Regions from separate parts of the Cryobacterium sp. TMT4-31 genome, predicted to be linked through region 1. Evidence: predicted binding sites of a transcription regulator. Region 1 holds the regulator's gene; the other holds the start of a gene.
The links. Region 1 encodes HrcA, which represses chaperone genes, less so after heat shock. Its sites were predicted from a motif close to TTNGCACTCGNNNNNNNCGAGTGCNAA; they were not measured.
Positions count from the first base shown of each region.

Region 1 (3,409 bases):
GCTGCTGCTCACGCGCATCCGTGAGGGAATCCCGGTGGCGACGTTGTCGACGCTCGGCCGCCGAGAGGTCGCCGGTCTGATCGCCGACGAGCTCATCGACGCTCGCGCGGCCATCGGCGGCAACATCGAACTGACCCTCACCGGTCGGCTGCTCGCCGACGCCGTGGTGCGCCGACTGCTTTCCGACTAGTGAGGCCCGGTTCTTACGATCAGCTGACGAACTTGATCGTCAGCGGGTAGGTGTACCACTCGCCCTTGTTCGCGGCGATCGCGGCCATGATGCTGAAGACGATGCTGAGGATCCAGGCGGCGGCCAGGATCAGGAAGCCGACGAGGATGACGGTGAGAATCGATCCGACCAGGTAGGCGATGGCCAGGGTGATCTGGAAGTTCAGGGCCGTCGCGGCGTGTGCGCGGATGAACGGACCGCGGTCCTTGAGCACGATGTAACCGATCAGGGCGGGCAGGAAGCCGAAGAGGATTCCGCCGATGTGGATCAGGGTCGCCCACAGCTTCTCGTCGGCCGGGCTCAGCTGGCTGGGTGCCTGGTACGGGTTGGCGGGGGGAGGCGTTGCCTCAGACATTAAATCTCCTTCGTGGGCGCTCGGGGGAGCGAGGATGGTGCTGGTCGAGCTGTCACCAGAATAGCGCCGGTCTCGGGCGCCCGCAGTGAGAAAACTAGCTGATCGGGCGCTAGTTGATCAGGCGCAGCGCGAACGGGTAGCGATACGGGCGGCCGTCTCGGGCGCTGACAAAACCGAGTACCGAGAAGATCGCGCCGATCAGCCAGAGCACCCAGGTGAGCGAGCCGAGCCCGGCCAGCAGGCCGAAGGTGAGAAGTGCCAGGACGGTGCTGAGCACGCTGATGGCGAGATAGCCGATCAACAGCGTGATCTGGAAGTTGAGCGCCTCCTTGGCCTCGCCGGCGGTGAATCGCCCGCGCTCCTTGAAGACCAGCCAGATGATCAGGGCCGGCAGGAACGAGAGGATGCCGCCCAGGTGCGCCAGGGACGCCCACAGCTTGTCCTGCTCCGGAGTCAGCGCAGCAGCGGTGCCCGACCCTGTCGGTTGTCCAGGCCCATTGGGATAGCTCATGACGATGCCCTTCGACGTGCAAGTGGATTCAGCGATGGAGAACAGCGGTGGATACCGCCACGGAGATACGTGTGCCACCACGGTACTGCGCGAATTCGTCCGTGAGCAACGGGTATCCCAGACGCCCGCGTTATGATTGGCAGTCATACGAAGAGAGTGCCAGCCGTCGGCGGCACAAACGGGAGAGGGAGGCGAGCGTCCAGTGGTATCAGACCGCAGCCTCGAAGTCCTTCGGGTCATCGTGCAGGACTACGTGGCCTCCCGCGAACCGGTCGGGTCCAAGTCGATCGTCGACCGGCACGCTTTCGGCGTCTCGGCCGCCACGATCCGCAATGACATGGCCCTGCTCGAAGAGGAAGAACTCATCGTCGCGCCGCACACGTCGTCGGGGCGCATCCCCACCGACAAGGGCTACCGACTGTTCGTGGATCACCTGGCCGACCTGCGTCCACTCACGGGCGTCCAACGGCAGGCCATCGAGGTCTTCCTCGGCCAGTCCGCCGATCTCGACGAAGTGCTCGCCCGCAGTGTCCGCCTGCTCTCCCAGCTCACCCACCAGGTGGCCCTGGTGCAATACCCCTCGTTGTCGCGGGCCACGGTGCGCCACATCGAGCTCGTGCCGCTCAGCGACACCCGGGTGCTCTCGGTGCTGATCACCGACTCCGGCAGGGTGGAGCAACGGGTCGTTGAACTGCCGCGCCCGATCGAGGAAGCCGCCCTGGCTGAGCTGCGCTCCAGGCTGAACGCCGTCGTCGGCGGCCTCGGCATGGCGGCCGCCGCCACGGCCCTGAGCGGCCCGACCGGTCTGGGATCGCCGGAGCAGACCGAGCTCGTCGATCTCATCACCGGCACCCTGCGCGATCAGGTCGGAGCGAACCGGCAGGACCGCCTGGTCATGGCCGGAGCCGCGAACCTCGTGCGCACCGAGGAAGACTTCACCGGGAGCATCTATCCGGTTCTCGAGGCCATCGAGGAGCAGGTGGTGCTGTTGCGCCTGTTCGGCGAAATGGCCACAGACCAGCACGGCGTGTCGGTGAGCATCGGCCGGGAGAACGCACCGTTCGGGCTCGGCGAGACCTCCGTGCTCACCAGCGGCTATACCTCCCGCGGCGACGCCGCCCGCCTGGGTGTGCTCGGCCCGACCCGGATGGACTACTCCAACAACATGGCGGCCGTGCGCGCCGTCGCCCGGTACCTCTCCCGACTGCTCGGCGAGAACTAGCCGCCCCACACCTATCTCGACCCGACTTCCCCACCCCAGAACCCCAAGGAGAGCCAGCTTTGGCTGACCACTACGAAGCACTCGGCGTCGCCCGCGACGCCAGCACCGACGAAATCAAGAAGGCGTACCGCAAGCTCGCCCGCCAGCTGCACCCCGACGTGAACCCCGGCGCCGAGGCGTCAGAACGGTTCAAGACCGTCACGCACGCGTACGACGTCCTCAGCGACCCCAAGCAGCGCCAGAACTACGACCGCGGCGGCTCCGGCAACGGCCAGGGCGGCGGCTTCGACGCCGGCAACTTCGGCGACATCTTCGAGACCTTCTTCGGCGGTGGCGGCGGCGGCAGCCGTGGTCCCCGTTCCCGGCGTGAACGCGGCCAGGATGCCCTCATCCGCGTCGAACTCGACCTGGACGAGGTCATCTTCGGCACCCACCGCGACATCGAGGTGGACACGGCGATCGTCTGTGCCACCTGTTCGGGCACCTGCTGCCAGCCGGGTACCTCCCCGGTCACCTGCGACATCTGCCACGGCACCGGCAGCATCCAGCGCGCCGTGCGTTCGCTGCTCGGCAATGTGATGACCTCCAGCCCCTGCGGCTCCTGCCGCGGCTACGGAACCATCATCGCCACCCCGTGCGTCACCTGCCAGGGCCAGGGCCGCGTGCGTGCCCGCCGCACCGTGCCGGTCGACATCCCCGCCGGCGTGGACACGGGCCTGCGCCTGCAGATGCCCGGCAGCGGCGAGGCCGGGCCGGCCGGTGGCCCGAACGGTGACCTGTACCTGGAGATGAAGGTGCGCCACCACGACGTCTTCAGCCGCGACGGTGACGACCTGCTCTGCACCCTCGAGGTGCCGATGACCGACGCGATCCTCGGAGCGACGGCCACGGTGAAGGCCCTCGACGGTGACATCGAAGTGGAACTGCGCCCCGGCGTACAGGCCGGCGAGATCCTCACGGTCAAGGACCGCGGCGTCACGAGGCTCCGCGGCAACGGCCGCGGTGACCTGCGGGTCGGCGTGCAGGTGCTCACCCCCACCAAGCTCGACCACAAGGAGCGGGAACTGATCGAGGCCTTCGCCGCCAGGCACA
Region 1 covers NZ_SOGI01000068.1:70,032-73,440, reverse strand. Annotated here, with positions in the region: gene hemW (radical SAM family heme chaperone HemW) at 1-190, shown strand, start outside; gene E3T19_RS16950 (DUF4870 domain-containing protein) at 210-584, opposite strand; gene E3T19_RS16945 (DUF4870 domain-containing protein) at 694-1,095, opposite strand; gene hrcA (heat-inducible transcriptional repressor HrcA) at 1,298-2,317, shown strand; gene dnaJ (molecular chaperone DnaJ) at 2,377-3,409, shown strand, end outside.

Region 2 (3,409 bases), on a different contig from region 1:
ATGCTGCCCGCCTACTTCGGCTGAGCCGCACCCGCGAGCCGGCTGACGCCGGTCAGACCCGTTCCACCAGCAGCGCCACCTTGTGCCCGGCCGCGCGGGTCACCACCAGGGTTGCCGATTCCGGGCCCTTGAGCTTCAACCGGGTGCGCAGGGTCGCCGGATCCACATCCACGCCGCGCTTCTTGATCTCCAGGGTGCCGATCTTCCGTTCAGCCAGCGCCAGCCGCAGCTTCTTCTCGTCGGTGGGCAGCACCTCGAGCACCCGGAACGCCGTGGCGAACGGGGTGCGGGTCAGCGTCGGGCTGGTCAGGTAGGCCAAGCCCTCGCTGAGCATCGACGCATCCATCGATCGGGCGAGGTCACCGATCAGCCGGGCGCGGATGATGGCGCCGTCGGGTTCGTACACGTAGTCGCCGAGCTCGCCGACAGCCACATCCTCGCTGTCGGCAGGCGCGGTCAGCTCCGCGACTCCGTCCTTGCTGAGCAGTAGCGCCGACCGGCGGATGCCCGGCCGCGCGAGCGCACCGAACCACAGCCCCATCTCCACCAGCTTGCCGTCCACCGACACCCACTGGGCCTCCGCGGTCTCGGGGATCTGGTCGCGGTCGTGGCCGGGACCGAGCTTGACGCCGACGGGCATCCGTTTGCTCAGGGCGTAGACGTCATCGAGGTTGGGGGAGTAGTCCTCTGACCGGGTGAGCCGGCTGGTGTTGCCGTGCCCGGCCGTGCGGCGGGCCGGGTCGAACCAGAGCGCGTCGAACTCGGTGGGGTCGATGTCGGCCGCGTCGGCGCAGCGCACTGAGGAGGTCGGAAAGGGGGCCAGGTTGAAGCTGGCGACCGTGGCGGTGACCTCGTCGACGTCGATCGCGGTCACCGTCAGCTCCATCGCGGCCATCGCCATGGCGTCGCCGCCGATGCCGCAGCCCACGTCGGCGACCCGGGTGAGGCCGGCCTCCACGAACCGGCCGGCGTGCAGGGCGGCGACCCGCAACCGGGTGGCCTGCTCCAGGCCGGCCTCGGTGAACAGCATCCGGCTGGCAAAGTCGCCGAACTTGCCCGTCGCCTTCGCCCGCAGCCGGGACTGGTAGAGCACCGCGTTGACCAGGGCGGGGGAGTGCCCGGCCTTGCGTAGGGCACTGACCGTGCGCACGACGTCGGCACCGGCCTCGTAGACGGGCAGGGAGTCCAGCAGGCGCAGGCCTTCGGGTGAGAGCAGCTCAACGAGCTCGGCGCGTTCCATCCCGCAAACCTATCAAGCCAAACCGGGCCGCACCCCGAGCACTCTGGCACTCACGTTGCGTGAGTGCCAGTTGCGCCCTAAACTCGACTTAGCACTCTCGCTGTGAGTCTGCTAACTACGTCTTAGCTAAGAAAGAGGTCAACCGTGTCGGTCTCCATCAAGCCGCTCGAAGATCGCATCGTCATCAAGCAGGTGGATGCAGAACAGACCACCGCTTCCGGACTTGTGATCCCGGACACCGCCAAAGAGAAGCCCCAGGAAGGCGAAGTTGTCGCCGTCGGCCCCGGCCGCATCGACGACAACGGCAACCGCATCCCGCTCGACGTCGCCGTCGGCGACAAGGTGATCTACTCCAAGTACGGTGGAACCGAAGTCAAGTTCGGTGGCGAGGACCTCCTCGTTCTGTCGGCTCGCGACGTTCTCGCGGTCGTCGTTCGCTAGTCACACCGCATATCGTTGAATCCCGGATGGCCTCGGCCATCCGGGATTTTTCGCGTCCAGAGGGGTAGCAACGTGCACGAGAATCCGACAGATCCCACCGGGGCCGCCGAGCCGACCGAGCCGGTGGATGCGGCCCGGAGCGGGATGCGCCCGGTCCGCAGTTCCGCGAGCACGGGCCTCATCTTCGCGATCTGCGCCTACGGCATGTGGGGATTCCTGCCGTTGTATTTCCTTTTCCTGGCCCCGACCGGAGCGTTCGAGATCGTGGCCTGGCGGGTGCTGTTCTCGCTGGTGTTCTGCGCGGTCCTGATCCTGGCCACCCGGGCCTGGCGGCCGCTCGTGGCCGCACTGCGTTCGCCGCGCATCGTGTGGACGATGGGGCTGGCCGGGGTGTTGATCTTCATCAACTGGCAGACCTTCATCCTCGGCACCCTGAGCGGCCGCGTCGTCGAAACGGCGCTGGGCTATTTCATCAACCCGATCATCACGGTGCTGCTGGGCGTCCTGGTGCTGCACGAGAAGCTGCGCAGGGCCCAGTGGGCTGCCGTGGTGATCAGCTTCATCGCCGTGATCGTGCTCAGCGTCGGCTACGGCACCGTGCCCTGGATCTCCCTGATCCTGGCGTTCTCCTTCGGCTTCTACGGCCTGATCAAGAAGCGGGTCGGCGGTCACATCGACGCGCTCTCCGGGCTGACCCTGGAAACTCTCTGGCTCACGCCGATCGCGATCATCCAACTGGTCGTGGTCTCGCTGATCTCCGGCCTCACCTTCGGCACCGTCTCGACGGTGCACACCATCGCGCTGATCGGCACCGGTGTGCTCACCGCGGTGCCGCTGCTCTTCTTCGCGGCCGCGTCCCGGCGCCTGCCGTTGACCACGATGGGACTCGTGCAGTACCTCGCACCGGTGCTGCAATTCATCGCCGGCGTGGTCATCCTGCACGAGCCGATGCCGCCGGAACGGTGGCTCGGATTCGGGTTGGTCTGGCTCGCGCTGATCGTGCTGACCGTCGATATGGTGCGGGCGGGGCGGGCGCAGCGCCGGCCGGTTATCGACCCGATTTAGGGGCTCAGAGCCAAGCATCCTGATCAGGGGGCCGTTCGTAACGATTTGGTCGCGTTACACGGCTGTAACACGACCGCCTTGTTTGATGTCGTTCGGGTGAATACCTTTGCAGCACGGCAACGATCGTTTGCCGTGCTCTAACCTTCGATTCCCCTTACCCTAGGAGCAACATGAGCGTATTCGCGAAGGCCTCGGCCTCCCGCTCGGCCCGCGCCGTCGTCACCGGCGTCGCCATCTTCGGCGTCAGCGCCCTTCTGCTCACCGGATGCAGCACCGACGCAGCCGAGCCGGCCGCTTCGGACGCACCCGCGGCGGAAAGCACTGTCGCTGAGATCACCGCCGGCGACCGCGCCCTGGACCTGAAGGTCGGCACGATCCTCCCCCAGAGTGGTGGGCTCGCCTTCCTCGGCCCGCCCGAAGAAGCCGGTGTTCAGCTCGCCGTCGAGGAGATCAAAGCTGCCGGCCTGGGCATCGACATCGAAGCCATCCTCCGCGACTCGGGCGACACCACGACCGATACCGCCACCGTCTCCGTGACCGACCTGCTCTCGCAGGATGTCTCGGCGATCGTCGGTGCGGCGTCCTCGGGTGTCTCCAAGACCGTCATCGACCAGATCACCGGCGCCGGCGTCGTGCAGTTCTCGCCGGCCAACACCTCGGCGG
Region 2 covers NZ_SOGI01000053.1:51,990-55,398, reverse strand. Annotated here, with positions in the region: gene E3T19_RS12165 (hypothetical protein) at 1-24, shown strand, start outside; gene E3T19_RS12160 (SAM-dependent methyltransferase) at 53-1,240, opposite strand; gene groES (co-chaperone GroES) at 1,385-1,681, shown strand; gene rarD (EamA family transporter RarD) at 1,826-2,746, shown strand; gene E3T19_RS12145 (ABC transporter substrate-binding protein) at 2,917-3,409, shown strand, end outside.
Region 2: a site for HrcA is predicted at 1,284-1,310, ahead of groES (co-chaperone GroES). Genes of this name have one in related genera too.